4 regions of the Streptomyces sp. NPDC047017 genome follow, and region 4 is predicted to be linked to each of the others. Evidence: riboswitches for the same ligand, from Rfam matches in the RefSeq annotation. Region 4 holds a riboswitch; each other region holds the start of a gene.

The links. A riboswitch is a leader RNA that binds a small molecule or an ion and turns the genes downstream of it on or off. The one in region 4 is predicted to bind cyclic di-AMP.
Positions count from the first base shown of each region.
Region 1: another riboswitch for cyclic di-AMP. It lies ahead of ABZ858_RS03715 (transglycosylase family protein); the one in region 4 lies ahead of ABZ858_RS33870 (M23 family metallopeptidase).
Region 2: another riboswitch for cyclic di-AMP. It lies ahead of ABZ858_RS12985 (peptidoglycan DD-metalloendopeptidase family protein); the one in region 4 lies ahead of ABZ858_RS33870 (M23 family metallopeptidase).
Region 3: another riboswitch for cyclic di-AMP. It lies ahead of ABZ858_RS28080 (transglycosylase SLT domain-containing protein); the one in region 4 lies ahead of ABZ858_RS33870 (M23 family metallopeptidase).

Region 1 covers NZ_JBEYVW010000002.1:85,692-90,352, forward strand. Annotated here, with positions in the region: gene eno (phosphopyruvate hydratase) at 1-731, opposite strand, end outside; gene ABZ858_RS03715 (transglycosylase family protein) at 987-1,733, opposite strand; cyclic di-AMP (ydaO/yuaA leader) riboswitch at 1,738-1,901, opposite strand; gene ABZ858_RS03720 (transglycosylase family protein) at 2,084-3,256, opposite strand; gene ABZ858_RS03725 (cytochrome P450) at 3,489-4,661, opposite strand, start outside.
Region 2 covers NZ_JBEYVW010000006.1:255,171-259,831, reverse strand. Annotated here, with positions in the region: gene ABZ858_RS12995 (pitrilysin family protein) at 1-212, shown strand, start outside; gene ABZ858_RS12990 (pitrilysin family protein) at 209-1,597, shown strand; cyclic di-AMP (ydaO/yuaA leader) riboswitch at 1,829-1,991, shown strand; gene ABZ858_RS12985 (peptidoglycan DD-metalloendopeptidase family protein) at 2,004-2,762, shown strand; gene ABZ858_RS12980 (GntR family transcriptional regulator) at 3,027-3,686, shown strand; gene ABZ858_RS12975 (HPr family phosphocarrier protein) at 4,034-4,315, opposite strand; gene ABZ858_RS12970 (GNAT family N-acetyltransferase) at 4,539-4,661, shown strand, end outside.
Region 3 covers NZ_JBEYVW010000019.1:28,576-33,236, forward strand. Annotated here, with positions in the region: gene ABZ858_RS28070 (DUF2092 domain-containing protein) at 1-290, opposite strand, end outside; gene ABZ858_RS28075 (polyprenyl synthetase family protein) at 542-1,552, opposite strand; cyclic di-AMP (ydaO/yuaA leader) riboswitch at 2,101-2,308, shown strand; gene ABZ858_RS28080 (transglycosylase SLT domain-containing protein) at 2,313-2,798, shown strand; gene ABZ858_RS28085 (HAD family hydrolase) at 2,866-3,672, opposite strand; gene ABZ858_RS28090 (ATP-grasp domain-containing protein) at 3,716-4,661, opposite strand, start outside.
Region 4 covers NZ_JBEYVW010000027.1:61,380-66,040, reverse strand. Annotated here, with positions in the region: gene ABZ858_RS33880 (PrsW family intramembrane metalloprotease) at 1-579, shown strand, start outside; gene ABZ858_RS33875 (aldo/keto reductase) at 680-1,624, opposite strand; gene ABZ858_RS33870 (M23 family metallopeptidase) at 1,767-2,804, opposite strand; cyclic di-AMP (ydaO/yuaA leader) riboswitch at 2,816-2,973, opposite strand; tRNA gene ABZ858_RS33865 (tRNA-Met) at 3,310-3,383, opposite strand; gene ABZ858_RS33860 (dihydrofolate reductase family protein) at 3,442-4,661, opposite strand, start outside.

The sequences.
Region 1 (4,661 bases), on a different contig from region 4:
GCGACGTCGAGGGCGAGGGCGATCTGCTCGCCGGGGGTGTAGCCGGCTTCCTTGACCGCTTCCAGGATCAGGTCCAGGGCCTCGCGGTTGGAGCCGAGGTTCGGCGCGAAGCCGCCCTCGTCGCCCAGGCCGGTGGCCAGGCCCTTGTTCTTCAGGACCTTCTTGAGGGTGTGGTAGACCTCGGCACCCCAGCGCAGCGCCTCGGAGAAGGACTCCGCGCCGATCGGGGCGATCATGAACTCCTGGATGTCCACGTTGGAGTCCGCGTGCGAGCCGCCGTTGAGGATGTTCATCATCGGCACCGGCAGCAGGTGCGCGTTGGGGCCGCCCAGGTAGCGGAAGAGCGGCAGGTCGCTGGCCTCGGAGGCGGCGTGCGCGACGGCGAGGGAGACGCCCAGGATGGCGTTGGCGCCGAGCGAGCCCTTGTTGTCGGTGGCGTCCAGGTCGAACATGGCCTGGTCGATCAGGCGCTGCTCGGTGGCGTCGTAGCCGACCAGCTCCGGGCCGATCTGCTCGATGACGGCGAGGACGGCCTTCTCGACACCCTTGCCCTGGTAGCGGTTGGGGTCCCCGTCGCGCAGCTCGATGGCCTCGAAGGCGCCGGTGGAGGCGCCGGACGGGACGGCGGCACGACCCGTGCTGCCGTCGTCGAGGCCGACCTCGACCTCGACCGTGGGGTTGCCTCGGGAGTCCAGGATTTCCCGGGCTACGACGACGTCGATGGACGGCACGAGCATCTCCTTCTTGGATGTGACGCTGGAAGTGCGGGGCGGCGCGCCTTGCGGCGGTGCCTTGCGACTAGAGCCTAACCGTCCCGGGGCGCCGCTCGGCCGACCGACCGTCCCGTGGACAGGGTGACGGTACACATTGTTCCTTCACGGAACAAAGGGGGCTGACGACAGAGCCCCGCCCCGGCGCGTACGGGGGATGACGCACCGGGGCGGGGAGCCCGTGGGGACGGGGGCGGGCCTGTGGCCGCCGCTCGCTTACTTCAGGTGCAGCTGCTGGCCCGGGTAGATGAGGTCGGCGTCGTCGACGACGTCCTTGTTCAGCTGGAACAGCTTCTCCCAGTCGCCCTGGACGTGGTGGGCGGCGGCGATGGAGCTGAGGGTGTCGCCGGTGACGACCTTGTACTCGCCGTCGCCCTTCTTGACCTTCTTGCCGGTCGGGGTGGTGACGGTCTTCTTCGGGGCCGGACGCGTCTCGGAGCGGTTCGCGGCCTGCTCGTCGGTCGAGCGGGTCGAGGTGCTGCTCTTGGAGCTGCTGGAGCTGCTGCTCGACGAGGACGACGAGGAGGAGGACGAAGAAGAAGAGGAGGACGAGGACGACGACGAGGAGCTGCTGCTGCCGCCGCTGTAGCCGCCGCTGGTCAGGTTCTTGCCGCAGACCGGCCAGGCGCCCTTGCCCTGGCCCGCGAGCACCTTCTCGGCGACGGAGATCTGCTGCGACTTGCTCGCCAGGTCGGCGCGCGGGGCGTAGGCGGTGCCGCCGTACGCGGCCCAGGTGGAGTTGGTGAACTGCACCCCGCCGTAGAAGCCGTTGCCGGTGTTGATGGACCAGTTGCCGCCGGACTCGCACTGGGCGACGGCGTCCCACTGGGACTCGGTGGCGGCGGAGGCGTTGCCGGCCGCCATCAGCGGGCCGGCGACGGCGACGCCGGTGACACCGGCGAGTGCGATGGCACGGGTGGCCTTGGACGGACGACGGTGCTTGCCCTTGCCGGAAAACAGCATGGAAGGATCCCCTCACCGACGCCTGCGAGGTGAGCTGTCGGGTTCGGGCCGGTTGAGTTGCCCGGCCGTGCCTTCGTGCGGCACGGCTTCACCCCCAGCCGCTCCGGATCGTCTCCGGCGCGGCACTTACCTTGGGTCCCCCGCTCCTGCCTACGGCGCTTGACGCGACGACTGTTCCCGTACGGCCGCTGGCAGGATTCGGCGTTGCGGCAGCCGGGGCTCGCGGTGACGAGCGGTCATGACCGTAGACAGGTGATCGGCCGGATTTCAAAGACGATCAGGGCTTCTGAGACTCATCCCACACTTTCACCGAATAGGACATTCGGCGCGAAGTATGACGCGAACTCCCGCTACTTTGGGGCGTTTTCAGTGGGGACATCCAGGCTCTGACCGGCGACGATGTGGTCCGGGTCGGCACCGACCACACCCTTGTTGGCGCCGTACAGCGCGTGCCACCCGCCGTGGAGGTCAAGGGAGTCGGCGATGGACGTCAGAGAGTCCCCGGTGCGGACGGTGTAGGAGTCGGCCGCCGTGGTCTGTTCGCCGACGGCGTGCCGGCCGCCCGCGGCGTCCGTACGGCCGTCCGCGGGGCTCTCGTCGGCACTGGTGCCGCGATGCCGTCCGCCGCTGAGCGCGCCGGTGTCCACGAGGGCCGAAGTGCCCACGATCTGAGCCGGGTTGGCGGGGTCGCCCGCGCGCCCCTGGCCGCCGCCGGACCCGGTGCCCACCGGAGAGGAGGGGTCGGCCGATCCGGGGGTGGAGGACGTGCCGGGCGTGGTGGAGTCGCCCGTTCCGGCGGGCGGCGTGACGGGCTTGCCGGTGGGTCCGGCCGGTGTGCCGGTCCCGTGGGAGGGGCCGGCGGGGGAACCGGCCGAGGGGCCGCCCGCGCCGGGAGAGCCGGACGGACTTCCGGACGTACCGGATGAATCGCCCGTGTCCTGGGGCGAGTCGGACAGGCCGGGATCACCGGACGGATCGGTCGAATCCGACCCGCCGGAGCCGGAGCCGCCCGAGGAGGCGGGCGTGCCGGACGCGTCAGTCTTCCCGGGCGCCCGCGAGGAGCCGGACGTGCCCGACGAGCCGCCGGACGCGCCGGAGTTCGCGCCCGGGTCGCCGCCCACCCCGGTGTCGACGTCCGCCTTGCCGGACTTCTTGGTGAGCCCGGAGAGCGGCCCGCAGGTGGGCCAGGCGCCCGGGCCGCGGTCGGCGAGTATCTTCTCGGCCACGGCTATCTGCTGCGAGCGGCTGGCCCGGTCGGGGCTGGAGGCGTACTGGAGTCCGCCGTACGTCTCCCAGTCGTCCTGGGTCAGCAGCAGGCCGCCGGAGTAGCCGTTGCCGTTGTCGGTGCTCCAGGAGCCGCCGGTCTCGCACTGGGCCACCTTGTCCCAGGTGGTGCCGTCCGCCGCGCTCGCGCCACTGGCGGCGACCAGCGGGATGGCGATGGCGGTGCCGGTCACTCCCGCGGCGACGAGGAGGGCCGGGGCCTGGCGGGGGCGACGGTGACGACCGTTCCCGGAGAGCATGCGGTGACCTTTCGCGCGACGACGGTGACCGCGCGGCGGATGGTGCCGGTCGCCGCGCTGATGCGTGAACGTAGCGGGTGGCGATCACTTGTCACAAGTTCATGCCGTCGGGATCACATGAAGATCACATAGTTGACTGTTCGTCATCTTCGGCCGCGTCAGGGCTGGTGCTCCGGCCCATTTCCGGCCTATTTCCGGCCCTTTTTCGGCCCTTTTCCGGTCGCGGTCCCGCTCACGGGGCCGGGGTGAAACGGACCGGCAGGGTCCGCAGCCCGCGCATGATGAGCCCGCCGCGCCAGCGCAAGTCCGCCGGTTCCGCGTCGAGTTCGAGGTCGGGCAGCCGGGTGAGCAGGGTGGCGAGCGCGGTCTGCCCCTCCAGCCGGGCGAGCGGGGCGCCCAGGCAGTAGTGGATGCCGTGCCCGTACCCCAGGTGCTGGTTGTCGCGGCGGGCGAGGTCGAGGACGTCCGGGCCGGCGAACCGCTCCGGGTCCCGGTCGGCGGCGGCGAGCACGACGAGCACCGGATCGCCCGCGGCGATGTGCTGCCCGCCCAGGGCGAGCGGCCGGGTGGCGAACCGCCAGGTGGCCAGCTCCACCGGCCCGTCGTAGCGCAGCAGCTCCTCCACGCCGGTCTCCAGCAGCCCCCGCTCCCCGGCCGCCAGGGACCGCTGCAGCCGGTGGCGCTGGCCGGGGTGGGTGAGCAGGGCGTACGTGCCGTTGCCGATGAGGTTGACGGTGGTCTCGAAGCCGGCGAAGAGGAGGATGAAGGCCATGGCGGCGGCCTCGTTCTCGGTGAGATGCTCGCCGTGGTCGGAGGCGCGGATGAGACCGGAGATGAGGTCCTCGCCCGGGGCGGGCTCGTCGGTGAGGGCCTCGCGCTTCCGGTGGATCAGCTCGGCCAGGTAGCCGCGCATCTTCTTCACCGACCGGGCGACCCCGCCGCGGGGGCCTCCCCCGTGCCGGATCATCATGCCCGCCCAGTCCCGGAAGTCGTCCTGGTCCTCGCGCGGGACGCCGAGCAGGTCGCAGATGGCGTAGATGGGCAGCGGGAAGGCGAACTCGTGGATGAGGTCGGCGCCGCCGCGTCCGGCGAACCCGTCGATGAGGTCGTCGGCGAGCCGCTGCACGCGCGGGGCGAACTCGGCGACCCGGCGGGGCGTGAACGCCTTGCTGACCAGCCGGCGCAGCCGGGTGTGGTCCGGCGGGTCGATGTTGAGCAGATGCGTCATCAGCTCGGCCTTGCGTTCGCCGGGGATGCCGGTCTTGCCCCTGGCGTGCGCGGGCTCGTCGTGGTGCGCGGGGTTCTTGGACAGCCGGGGGTCGGCCAGGGCCTGCTTGGCGTCGGCGTAGCGGGTGACCAGCCAGGCCTCCACCCCGCTGGGCAGCCGGGTGCGGTGCACGGGGGC
Region 2 (4,661 bases), on a different contig from region 4:
CCGTCCTGTTCGGCGACCCGCAGCTCGCCCTGACCGCCGTCCAGCGCGTCCTGGAGGTGACTCCGGAGGAGGTCCAGGAGGTCGCCAAGGCCCGGCTGCGTCCCGACAACCGCGCGGTCCTCGTCTACGAGCCGACCCCGGCCGACGCACAGGAGACGGCACCGGACGCGGACGCCGCGGCCACCGACGACACCGAGGAGGCGGCGAAGTGACCCAGCTCGCCACGATGGACTTCCACCCCCGGCCCCAGGCGGGCGAGGCCACCCCGTGGGCGTTCCCGGCCCCCGAGCGCGCCACCCTGGACAACGGTATGACGGTGCTGCGCTGCCACCGCCCCGGCCAGCAGGTCGTCGCCGTGGAGGTACTCCTCGACGCCCCCCTGGACACCGAGCCGGCCGGCCTGGACGGCGTCGCCACGATCATGGCGCGGGCCTTCTCCGAGGGCACCGACCAGCACTCCGCCGAGGAGTTCGCCGCCGAACTGGAGCGCGCGGGCGCCACCTTGGACACGCACGCCGACCACCCCGGCGTACGCCTGAGCCTGGAAGTCCCGGCCTCCCGCCTCGCCAAGGGCCTCGGCCTGCTGTCCGACGCCCTGCGGGCGCCCGCGTTCGCCGAGTCCGAGATCGAGCGGCTGGTGCGCAACCGGCTCGACGAGATCCCGCACGAGCTGGCCAACCCCTCCCGCCGTGCCGCCAAGGAACTCTCCAAGGAGCTGTTCCCGGCCGGCGCGCGCATGTCACGGCCGCGCCAGGGCACCGAGGAGACCGTCAGCGCCGTCGACGCGGCCGCCGTCCGCGCCTTCTACGACCGGCACGTACGCCCGGCCACGGCCACCGCCGTGGTCGTCGGCGACCTCACCGGCATCGACCTCGACGAGCTGCTCGGCCAGACCCTGGGCACCTGGACGGGCTCGCCCGCCAAGCCGCACCCGGTGCCGCCGGTGACGGCCGACGACACCGGCCGCGTGGTCATCGTGGACCGTCCCGGCGCCGTCCAGACCCAGCTGCTCATCGGCCGGATCGGACCCGACCGGCACGACCGCGTCTGGCCCGCCCAGGTGCTCGGCACCTACTGCCTCGGCGGCACCCTCACCTCCCGCCTGGACCGCGTCCTGCGCGAGGAGAAGGGCTACACCTACGGGGTGCGGTCGTTCGGCCAGGTGCTGCGCTCGGCCCCCGACGGCTCCGGCGCCGCGATGCTCGCGATCAGCGGCTCGTTCGACACGCCGAACACCGGCCCGGCCCTGGACGACCTCGTCACGGTGCTGCGCAAGCTCGCCGCCGAGGGCCTCACCGAGGCCGAACGGGACGTCGCCGTGCAGAACCTCGTCGGCGTGGCGCCGCTCAAGTACGAGACGGCCGCCGCCGTGGCGAGCACGCTGGCCGACCAGGTCGAGCAGCACCTGCCCGACGACTATCAGGCGAGGCTCTACCAGCAGCTCGCCGAGACCGGCACCGTCGAGGCCACCGCGGCGGTCGTCAACGCCTTCCCGGCGGACCGGCTGGTGACGGTCCTCGTCGGTGACGCGGCGCAGATCAAGGAGCCCGTGGAGGCCCTGGGTATCGGTCCGGTCACCGTCGTGGCCGCCGAGTAGCGGCGCTGCCCGGCCGCGTCCCGCGGCCGGCGCGCGACACGAGGCACGCGCGCGTGGGGCCCTGGTGACCGAAGCGTCACCAGGGCCCTGCCTTGTCCGAATTGGGGGAGAGGCTGCCTGTCTGCCCTGTGGCCTGCGCAACAAAAACACGGATCCGTTTGGGAATTGAAAGCGGCCGCCCTTAGCGTCGGTCCGGCTGTCCGTCAGGCAGTGCGCCGCACCCGCGGCACCGGACAGTCATCGCCGAGTCCCCGTACGGCGCGAGCCAGGGGAGCCGGGGACCCATCCAGTCCCTGGGGTGAATCGGACGTCCGCGCGCGAGCGCGGGGGCCCGTAGGAGACCTTCCTGCTCCGAACCCGTCAGCTAACCCGGTAGGCGAGAGGGAAGGAAAGGACCACCGTCTCCATGGCGTTCACGCGCGCCGCCGGGAAGCACCGCCGCCCTGGCCGGATGCACCGCACCACCGCCCGCGCGGCGGGTGTCGCGGCCCTCACCACCACCGGCGTCATCGGCACGCTCGCCGTCTCCCCGGCCCTGGCCGCCGAGACTCCCACCCCGCAGGACACCGGCCTGACCCCGGTCGTCTCCCTCGGTGACGTCGTCGCCGACAAGATCGACGCGCAGGCCACCGCCCAGATGCAGGCCGCCGAGCAGAAGAAGGCCCAGGAGGCCGCGCGCAAGCGGGCCGCCGAGCAGGCCCAGCAGGCGCGCGAGGCCAAGGAGCGCGCCGCCCGCGAGGCCGAGCGCAAGCGCCTCAACACCTTCGTGCCGCCCATCGCGGACTCCTACGTCTCCACCGGCTACAAGACCGGCGGCTCCCTGTGGTCCTCCGGTTCCCACACCGGCATCGACTTCCACGCCGCGAGCGGCACCACCGTGCACGCGGTCGGCGTCGGCACCGTCGTCCAGACCGGCTGGGGCGGCGCGTACGGCAACCAGATCGTGATCAGGATGGCCGACGGCATGTACACCCAGTACGGCCACCTGTCGTCCATCGGTGTCTCGGTGGGCCAGCAGGTCACCGCGGGCCAGCAGATCGCCCTGTCCGGCGCCACCGGCAACGTCACCGGACCGCACCTGCACTTCGAGGCCCGCACCACCCCGGACTACGGCTCCGACGTGGACCCCGTCGCCTACCTCCGCAAGCACGGCGTGAACGCCTGAGCGACGACACCGCACGCGCCCTGAGCGACACCGCACGCGGCGGCAGACCGAAAGCCCCGGCCCATCGGCCGGGGCTTTCGGCGTTCCGGACCCCTCGCCGCGCCGGGCCCGGCATTGTCCAAAAAATATCCATGGATTTTGGCCTGCCGTCGGAAATTCCCGCGCATTGTCATAGAGTCGCACAGGCGTGGATCGCGTCGTCATGGAGTCGCGGAACACGCGTTCATCGTCGGTGTCTCGCGGGAATTCAGGCGGAGGTCGGTCATGCGTGTTCCGGCGCACTCGGTGTGCACGGCGATCAGGGACGACATCGTCGCCGGTGTCCACGAGCGCGGCAGCCGGCTCACCGAGGAGGTCCTCGCCCGCCGCTACGGCGTCTCGCGCGTCCCCGTGCGCGAGGCGCTGCGCACCCTGGAGGCCGAGGGGTTCGTCGTGACCCGGCGGCATGTGGGCGCGTGCGTCGCGGAGCCGACCGAGCAGGAAGCGGCCGACCTCCTCGACATGCGGGCGCTGCTGGAGCCGCTGGGCGCCGCCCGGGCCGCCCAGCGCCGCACCGAGGCCCACCTGAAGGTGCTGCGCGGCCTGGTCGGGCTGGGCCGGGAGCGGGCCGCGCACGGCGGCGGCGAGGAACTGCGCTCCCTGGGGGCCTGGTTCCACGAGACGCTCGCCCAGGCGTGCGGCAGCTCCGCGCTGACCACGACGCTGATCCAGCTGCGGCACAAGACCGCCTGGATGTACACCGTGGAGACCCCGGCCGACCCCGCCGAGTCCTGGGCCGAGCACGGCGCCATCGTGGACGCGGTGGCACGCCGTGACGGGGAACGCGCCCGGGCCCTGACCGCCGTGCACACCGGCCGCGTACTGGCCGCGCACCGCGTGAGGAACGCGAAACGCGCCGTCAACACGACGAGCGCACGGAATTAACACGGGTGCCGTATACAAAAGGGAATGCCCGGCGGTGACGCGGACCGAGGGGGAGGGGAAATCTGCGGTATTGGCGAGCGCTGCCTTTTTCGTCGCCCGCGGGGCCTGCGGGAATGGGAAACGCCGCCGCCGGCGCGTGCCGGAAAATACGTGACGCCGGAACGTGCGGAACCCCGGAAAATACGTAACCCCGGAAAATACGTAACGCCGGGAAATGCGAAACCGCGCCGCCCGAAAAGGCGACGCGGTTCTCCCCGGCCCGAGCCGTCCGGTCGGTCCCAGCCGTCCGGTCGGTCCCAGCCGTCCGGTCGGTCCGAGCCGTCCGGTCGTGGCCCGAGCCGTCCGGCTCAGACCGTCTCGGGAAGCTCTTCGAGCCCCTCGGCGACCAGCTTGGCCAGCCGGTCCAGGGCGGCGTCCGCGCCCTCGGCGTCGGAGGCGAGGACGATCTCCTCGCCGCCCTGCGCGCCCAGGCCGAGGACGGCCAGCATGGAGGCCGCGTTGACGGGGTTGCCGTCGGCCTTGGAGATCGTCACGGGAACCCCTGAGGCCGTGGCGGCCCGGACGAAGATGGAAGCGGGGCGGGCGTGGAGGCCCTCGGCCCAGCCGACGTTGACGCGGCGCTCAGCCATGTGATGCTGCCCTTCAGGTGTCTCAGGTTGTCTAGACCAGTTTCCCACACGTTGGAGCACGCCCGGAGCGGCACGGTGTCCCACGCCCACAAGGGTGTGGAGCGGTGCCGGGCCGCGGCCTCGGTCCGGCACGGGTGACGCCCGCGCGTGGCCGCGTGTGTCCCCACAGACTGTCTCAGACTGCCTCGCGCCGCTGTCGGACCCGAGCCGTACGCTGGGGCGCATGCACACCTCGTCGGACCGGCACGAGTATCCCGCCCACTGGGAGGCCGACGTGGTGCTGCGCGACGGCGGCACCGCGCGGATCCGCCCCATCACCGCCGCGGACGCCGACCGGCTGGTCAGC
Region 3 (4,661 bases), on a different contig from region 4:
AGGCTGTTCTCCAGGCCGCCGAGGTCCGGCAGGCCGAGGTCGGTGCTGATCTTGACCGTGCCGGACAGCCGCTGGACGTCCGACTGGGCGATCTTCTCTATGAGCTGCTGGGCGCTGATCTTCGGCAGGTCGGGGTCGCCCGAGTCGGCGAGTGCCGGGACCAGCCCGATGGTCGCCGCCGCCACCCCCACCACCGCGACCGGGACGGCGTAGCGCGCGGCCTTGCGGCGCGCCGAGGGCGGACCGTCGGCCGTCGCGTCCGTGCTGTCGTCGGATTCGTACGGTGCCATGTGTGCCTTACCTCCGTCGTCGTCGGCGGCTTCCCGTCTGCACAGCTCCCACCCTGAGCCGCCATTCTCACCCGAATCGGTGAGGAGTGGTGTGGTCCGTGCCTCCATCACACCAAATCGGGCGGCCGGAAGCGTCAGCCCCCGGAGCCAACTCCGCGTACGCCTGCGGTATGACGCAGGCGAGCGGCGCCTCCACCCTTTCCCCTAGGGGTCGGGTGGAGGCGCCGCTCGCCGGGCGGGGTGAGGGGGCGTCAGCCGGCCCGGTGCACCACCGCGTCGCACAGTTCGAGCAGCGCCGCCTTCGCGTCGCACTCACGCAGCGGCGCCAGCGCGGCCCGGGCCTCCTCGGCGTACCGCACGGTGTCCCGCCGGGCCTGCTCCAGTGCCGGGTGGGCCCGCAGCCCCGCGAGTGCCTCGGCGTGCCGCGCGTCGTCGCTCAGGTCGGAGTCCAGCAGCTCGCACAGCGCGATGTCCTCGGCCAGCCCGAGCCGGGCCGCGCGCTCGCGCAGCCGCAGCACCGGCAGCGTGGCGATGCCCTCGCGCAGGTCCGTGCCCGGCGTCTTGCCGGACTCGTGCGAGTCGGAGGCGATGTCCAGGACGTCGTCCGCCAGCTGGAAGGCCACGCCCAGCCGCTCGCCGTACTGCGTCAGCACGTCCACGACCGTCTCGTCGGCGCCCGACATCATCGCGCCGAACCGGCACGAGACGGCCACCAGCGATCCCGTCTTGCCGCCGAGCACGTCCAGGTAGTGGTCGACCGGGTCCCGGCCGTCCTGCGGTCCGGCCGTCTCCAGGATCTGCCCGGTGACCAGCCGCTCGAACGCGAGCGCCTGGACCCGGACGGCCTCCGGTCCGAGGTCCGCGAGGATCTGGGAGGCCCGGGCGAACAGGAAGTCGCCGGTCAGGACCGCGACCGAGTTGCCCCAGCGGGTGTTCGCGCTGGCCACCCCGCGCCGTACGGCGGCCTCGTCCATCACGTCGTCGTGGTACAGCGTCGCCAGGTGGGTCAGCTCCACCACCACGGCCGACGGCACGATCCCGGGCGCGTACCGGTCGCCGAACTGCGCGGCGAGCATCACGAGCAGCGGCCGGAACCGCTTCCCGCCCGCCTTGACGAGGTGCTGCGCGGCCTCCGTGATGAAGGGGACCTCGCTCTTGGTGGCTTCGAGCAACCCTTCCTCGACAGCCGCCAACCCGGCCTGGACATCGGCTTCGAGAGCCTGGTCCCGCACGCTCAGCCCGAACGGCCCGACGACGGTCACGAGGGGTCTCCTGTCTGCTGGTGTCTGGTGGCGGTTACGCGGTTTGTCGATACGTCGCTGCCATCACTCAAGTCAGCGTATCCGGTCACGTTTCGATCACCGATAGCGCCCACCGCTCCAGGCCAGGCGGTATCGGATCACGCCCGATATGTTTTCGATCACTACGTATGAACAGATATTTTCGACTCACTCCTCCCGCCCGCGCGACGGAGGGCCACGGCCTCACTCGAAGCGACAGCCTGCCCACCCGCCCCCGTGGCATCCCGCCGGGGTCCGATTCACCCTTAATCACACCCCGAATCCCCTTGGCCGCAAATGCACCCCGGCCGGTCGATCCGTGAGTTGGGTCACGCCACCCCTTCACCGGCACCGACGCCCGGCCACCCCCGCCTCCCCTTGCCGCACACGCCAGTTGACCGTTGGCGATCGCAAAGGATCAAGCATCCCAAACACCCCAGACCAAGGTCAACTAGGGCGATGTATGAATCAGGTACTTGTTCGGGACATGTGCTCTCGCATACGTTCCCGGTCCATCGGGCGGACGCCGAATCCTGCCACCGCCCGAAACCCATCGACTGAACACTTCTTGGCAGGAGCGGGGGACCCAGGTAAGTCGCCGGGCCGGAGCGCCGTACGTCGTCCTATGTCGTACGCCGCGCCGGAACGGCTCGGGGTGAAGCCGTGTCCTTCGGGGCACGGCCGGGCACCTCCCCGCCCGAACCCGACAGCTCACCTCGCAGGCGACGGAGAGGAATTCCCCATGCCTGCACACGGTCAGCGCCACCCCCGCACCGCCCGCCTCCTGCGCACCCTCGCCGTCTCCGGCACGGGTGCCGCCGTCCTGGCCCTCCCGCTCATCGGCGCCACCACCGCCTCCGCGGCCACCCCGGCCGCCGCCCCCAAGACCGTGAGCACGGTCGCCTACCCGAACAACCTGGACGGCTGGATCCGCGAGTCGCTCTCGATCATGGCCCAGAAGGGCATCCCGGGCACCTACAACGGCATCTACCGCAACGTGATACGCGAGTCCTCCGGCAACCCGCTGGCCATCAACAACTGGGACTCCAACGCCGCCAAGGGCATCCCGTCCAAGGGCCTGCTCCAGGTCATCCAGCCCACGTTCAACGCCTACCACGTGGCCGGCACGTCGTTCGACATCTACAACCCGGTCGCCAACATCACGGCCGCCTGCAACTACGCCGCCGCGCGCTACGGCTCGATCGACAACGTCTTCAGCGCGTACTGACGGGACCGCGCGGGGTGGGGTGGGACGGACGGCCGGCACATCGGCCGTCCGGTCCGCCACCTCCGCGTCAGCTGAACAAACGTTCGAGGACGACGGCCACGCCGTCGTCCTCGTTCGACGTGGTGACCTCGTCCGCGACCGCCTTCAGCTCCGGGTGGGCACCGGCCATGGCCACGCCCCGGGCGGCCCACCGGAACATCGGGATGTCGTTCGGCATGTCGCCGAAGGCGAGGGCGCTCTCCCGGCCCAGCCCCAGGCGCCCGGCGGCCAGCGCCAGCCCGGTCGCCTTGGTCACACCGCACGGCTGCAGCTCGACCGTCCCCGGGCCCGACATGGTGACCGTGGCCAGCGAGCCGACCACGCCGCGGGCCACCGCCGCCAGCTCGTCGTCGGACAGCACGGGATGGCGCAGCAGCACCTTGCTGATGGGCGCGCCCCACAGCTCCTCGCGCCGATCGACCCGTTCGGCGGGCAGGGTCGGATGCGGCATCCGGTACCCCGGCTCGATGAGCGTGAGCCCGTCGACCCCGTCCTGGTCGACCGCGGCGTGCACCTCCCCCACCTCGGCCTCGATCTTGCCGAGCGCGGTCTCCGCCGTCTCCCGGTCCAGGGTGACCGACCACAGCAGCCGGTCGGCCGCGGCGTCGTAGAGCTGCGCGCCCTGGCCGCACACCGCGAGCCCCGCGCCGCCCAGGATCTTCAGCAGTGGCCGCACCCTGGGCGCCGGCCGGCCCGTCACGACCAGATGCCGGGCACCTGCCGCCGCCACCCGCGCGAGCGCGGCCAGGGTCCGCTCGGAGAACGTGTCGTCGCCGCGCAGCAGCGTTCCGTCCAGGTCGGTGGCGATGAGGGCGTGGGCGCGGGGAGCGGGCATGATCAGAGAATACGGACCCGCCCCGGGGCCGCCCGCCGTCCGCTCAGCCGGTCGCGCCGCCGCGCCGGCTGGTGCGCCACAGCTGGTGGAGGTGGCGGGCGCCCGGCCGGACGAAGCGCGCGAGCATGGTGAGGAACGGCAGCGGGTCGTCCCCGGCGAGCCAGGCCAGCTCGGTCCCGCTCGCCCGCTCCGGCGCGTGCGGCGTCGTATAGCCGCTGCGGCGGTAGGCGAGGAGGGCGGGCAGGTCGATGTTCTCCACGACGAACCGGTGCCCGGCCCGCTGCTCGCCCGCCGGGACCTTGCGCCCGGTCAGGTCGAGGTGCAGGGCGCGCACCACGTCCACCGCCGACTCGCTCTCGAAGAGCCGGAACTGGGCGCCCGCGCGCGGATTGAAGTCGAGGAGCTTGTACTGCCCGTCGCGCCGGTCGAAGCGCAGGTCGAGGTCGATGATGCCGGTGAAGCCGATCTGCTTGATGAAACGCGCGGCGAGGTCGGCGAGTTCCGGGTTGTCGACGACGTACGCGTGCGCCGTCATCCCCGCGTGCGGCGGCCACGAGCGGACCTTGACGCCGGTGAACAGGGCCAGCGGGGTGGAGTCCTGGTCGAAGTAGGCGTGCACGATCCAGTCCTCGGCGGCCTCCCGCGGCAGGTACTCCTGGAGGATCACCCCGGGCCGCTCGCCCCAGTCCCGGGCCAGCGCGAGCAGGCCCGCGCGGGTGGCGATCCGGGTGGTGCCGTTCACCGCGGGGCTGCTGCGGCGCACGAACGCCTCGCGGTTCTTGGCCACCACCGGGAAACGGGCCTGCTCGGCGAAGGCCACGATGTCGTCGTAGGACTGCGGGAAGGCGGCGGCCGGGGTCGGGACGCCGTGCTCCACGCACAGTTCGTGCAGGCCCTGCTTGCTGGCCAGGCGACGCGGCAGGCCGGGCTCGACGCGCGGGAAGAGGAAGTGGCCGCCGAGGGCGTCCTGGTGCTCGGCGATCAGGACG
Region 4 (4,661 bases):
GTGTACGGCGGCTTCATGGTGCCCGCCTTCGGGCTGCTGACCTGGCTGGTCGTCTGGACCCGGCAGCGCGAGCTGCGGGCGATCCGCGAGGAACTGCCCGCGTACGCCGCCGCCGGGTGGCTGGCGCCCGCCGAGCCGTTCGCCCTGGGCTCCCTGCGGGCGCGCCGGATGGCCCGCGAGCACGCCGCCCGGCACCTGGGCAAGGCGGCGGCGCGGACCGTCGCCCAGTACGAGGCGTACGCGACCTCGCTGGCGTTCCTGCGCCGCCGGGGGCGCCTGGGCCGCGCCGGGGCCGACTTCTCCGTACGGGAGCTGGAACTGCTGCACGAGCTGTGGCGCGGGCGCGAGGTGGCGCGGCCCGCCCTGGAGCACGCGGCCCGGATGACCGCCCCGCCGGTGCGGGTCGTCGCGGCGCCCTGGCCGATGTACGGCGCCTACGGACACCCGCCGCTCGGGCAGGCGGCCTACGGCCCCGGACCGGGCCCCGTGGGACCCGGTCTCGGGCCCGCGGGGCCGGTGACGCCGTACCCCGGACACCACCCGTACGGCCCACCCGCCCCCTACCGGACCCAGCCGTGACACACGGCCGGTAGCGGACAGGAGCACGCAGCGCGCCCCCCGAAGGCCAGGGGCGCACTCAAGTCCGAAAGCTCAGGCCCGAAAGCTCAAGCCCGAAAGCTCAGGCCGACGCCTCGGTCAGCGTCGCGATCTCCTGGTCCGTCAGCCGCAGGTCCGCCACGGCCAGCAGGGCCGGGAGCTGTTCCACCGTCCGGGCCGAGGCGATCGGGGCGGTGACCGTCGGCTGGGCCGCGAGCCAGGCCAGGGCGACCGTGGCCACCTCGGCGTCGTGGGCCCGGGCGACCTCGTCGAGGGCGGTGAGCACCTTCTGGCCGCGCTCGGTGCCCAAGTGCTTGGCGGCACCCTCGGCGCGGGCGCTGTCGACCGTCGTCCCGGGCCGGTACTTGCCGGTCAGGAACCCGGAGGCCAGCGCGAAGTACGGCACCGCGGACAGTCCGGTGCGCTCGGCGAGGTCCCGCAGCGCGCCCTCGTAGGTGGCGCGGGAGACGAGGTTGTAGTGCGGCTGGAGCGCCACGTACCGGGCCAGGCCCTCGCGCTCGGAGAAGTCCAGGGACGCCTTGAGGCGTTCGGCGGAGATGTTGGAGGCGGCGATGTGCCGCACCTTGCCCGCCCGCACCAGTTCGTCGAGCGTGCCGATGATCTCCTCGACCGGCACGTCCGGCTGGTCGAAGTGGGTGTAGTACAGGTCGATGTGGTCGGTGCCCAGACGCTTGAGGGAGGCGTCGGCCGCGGCCTTGATGTTGGCGGCGGACAGCCCCTGGAAGTCGGGGTGCTGGCTGACCTTGGTGGCGATGACGACCTCGGAGCGGTTGCCGCGCTCCTTGATCCACTCGCCGATGATCGTCTCGGACTCGCCGCCGTGGTTGCCCTCGATCCACGCGGAGTAGGAGTCGGCGGTGTCGACGAAGTTCCCGCCGGCGGCCGTGTACGCGTCCAGGACGGCGAAGGACTGCGCGCGGTCGGCGGTCCAGCCGAAGACGTTGCCGCCGAGGGCGAGCGGGAAGACTTCGAGGTCGGACGGGCCCAGTTTGCGTAGAGAAGTCATGCCGATATCAACGACGACGGCGGAGCGGCTCATTCCGCGCCCCGCCGGGCCCGGCGGGCAAAGCCTGCGCAAACCCACCCGGCCGGCGGGACCGCTCCCCCGCCGGGAGGCGGGTGGCCGGGAGACGTCAGGCCGGGAGACGTCAGGGTGTGAGGCCCTTGCCCCGCAGCCAGGTCATCGGGTCGGTGCCGGCGGCCTGGCCGTCCGGGTGGACCTCCAGGTGCAGGTGCGGGCCGGTGACGTTGCCGGTGGCGCCGACGCGGCCGATGACCTCGCCCGTGCCCACCTTCTGGCCGGCGCTGACGTTGAGCGACGACTGGTGGCAGAACCACAGCTCGGTGCCGTCGTCGAGGGTGAGGACCGTGCGGTAGCCGTAGGCTCCCGCCCAGCCGGCCTGGGTGACGGTGCCGCTGTGGACCGCCTTGATCAGGGTGCCGGTGGGCGCGGCGAAGTCGAGGCCGGTGTGGTGGCCCGAGGACCACATGGAGCCGGCCTGTCCGAAGGTGGACGTGAGGGTGTACGAGGAGGTCGGCAGCGTGTACTGCCTGGCCAGCTCGGCCAGCCGCGCCTCCTCGGCCTTCTGCCGGGCCGCCTCGTCCGCCTTCTGCTTCGCGGCGGCGGCCTTGGCCTCGGCCTCCTGTTTCGCCCGGGCGGCGGCCCGGTCGGCCTGCTTCGCGGCGGCGGCCTCGGCCGCGGCCTGCGCCTCGGCATCGGCATGATGCCGCTGCTGTTCGGCCTGGGCCATGATCCGGTTGCGCAGCGCCTCGCCCGCGCCGGTGGCCGCCCGTCCGGTGGCGGTGGAGGTCTCGGTGACGTCGCTGAGCGGGGTCGCGGAGCCCTGCGGGGCCTGCGGGCCGCCGGAGCCGTCGAACAGGGCACCGACGGCGGGCAGGTCGGGCAGGGAGATGGCGACCGGCGGCTTGCCGGTGTCGGCGCTGGCCATGCCGCCCGCGCCGACGGCGGCCATGACGCCGACGCCGAGGACGGTGGAGCTGCGGGCGAGCCCGCCGCCGCGCTGCTTGGCGACGCGGTGCCGGCCGCGCGCGGGGCGCAGGGAGTCCTCGGTGGGGTTCCACTCCTCCCACGGGCCCTCGTCGGTGTGCCGGTCACCGGGACCGAAGGACTCGGTGCGCTGGTTCGGCACGAACGGGGCTTCAGGGGCAGGCCGGTTGGACGCCACGCGGGCGTGCTCCTTTCCTTCCGTCTCGCCTACCGGGTTAGCTGACGGGTTCGGAGCGGGAAGGTCTCCTACGCGCGTCAACCGACCGTGCGGGCACGGTGGATGACGCCCGATTCACCCCAAATTGGTGGTTCCCCGGTTCCCTCGCGGGATTCGGCGCGCGCGCACGGAGCCGCCTCTGTGACGGCTGGGACGACCGCGCTGCGTTATCGAACGTTAATAGACCCGGGGCGCTGATTCCAAGCCGGAGGGCTTGATCATTAAACCTTTCCGGCCAGGACGTACGCCTTACCGGTGCAGAAAACGGGGCGAGTTGACGCCCCTTCCGGCCACTTCGATCCCCGTACGCGGCCCGATGAGGCAACGCTCCCACCTGACGGTATGTCATTTGTTATCAGCGATCGAGGGGAGAGGGCAGGAAGGGAGCGGGAAGGGATCGCGGCCGGGACACCGGAAAACACTCAGGGCCGGAATCCTTGATCGGATTCCGGCCCTGAGTCTTCAGTAGCGGGGACAGGATTTGAACCTGCGACCTCTGGGTTATGAGCCCAGCGAGCTACCGAGCTGCTCCACCCCGCGTCGGTGAAACCAGTGTACGTCATATCCGGGGTGGCCTGCACACACGTTTATCCGGGCCCTACATCGCGCCGGGCAGATGCCGGTTCGGCGCCTTGGCCGCCCGCTCGAACTCCGGCAGGACGACGACCTCCGCGCCCTCGTGGGCCAGCATCCCGGCCCCGTCGGCGGCCGCCACGAACGTGTCCGGCTCCCGCCAGGCCGTGACCACCCGCCGTACCCCGGCGTCCAGAATCAGCCGGGCGCACGGGCGCGGGCGGGAGGCGCGGCGGGCGCACGGTTCCAGGCTGCTGTACACCGTGGCCCCCGCCAGCCGCGGGTCCGCCGGGTCGGTCCTGGCCAGCGCCGCCTCCTCGGCGTGCACGACCGGGTCGCCGCCCTCCCGTGAGTACCCGCGGGCCAGCTCGGTGCCGTCGGCGGCGACCACCACCGCGCCCACGCTGAACGCGGTCCGCGACGGCGGACACCGCTCGGCCAGCTCGCACGCGATCCGCAGCCAGTGCCGGTCCGCGGGGACGGCGAGGGGACCGCTGCCGGGCGCGGTCGGCTCGTAGCGCATCAGGACGACGTCCCCGACGGGCCGCGTCTCCACCAGCCGCAGCCGGCCGCGCTGGTACCGCCCCGGCCCGAACAGCCGCGGCGCCCCCGGCTCCCCCACGACCAGCGGGGCGAGCGCGAGCTGCACCTCGTCGGCGAGCTGCTGCTGGAGCAGCTGGGTGTGCACGGTCCCGCCGCCCTCGACCATGAGCCGGCGCACCGCGCGTGCATCGTGCAGATGTTCGAGGAGTAGCCGCCAGTCGAGTACGGGGCCCAGCGCCACCACCGTGACGGCGGTCGGGGCGGCCGTGTCGGACGGGGCAGGTGGGGCGGTCGAGGCGGTCGGACCTGACAGACCGGTCGGGGCGGTCGGTGCGGTCGGATCGGTCGGATCGGTCGGGGCGGTCGGATCGGTCGGGGCAGTCGGATCGGTCGGGGCAGTCGGATCGGTCGGGGCGGTCGGATCGGTCGGGGCGGTCGGATCGGTCGGGGCGGTGAAGCCCCTCCGGCGCAGCCGCGCCGCGCCCTCGTCGGTCGTGTAGAGGACCTTCTCGCCCCCCGTGTGCCAGAAGGGCGCGGCCGGGTCCAGCTCGCCGGAGGCGCTGACCGCGACCTTCAGCGGGTACTCCGGGCGGCCCGCGGCGACCCGGGCCGCGCGCCGCTCGGGCGAGTTGACCAGCAGCCGCGGGTTGTCGGCGCGCAGGGTGCCGGCCCCGATCAGGAGGGCGTCCACGGACGCCCGTA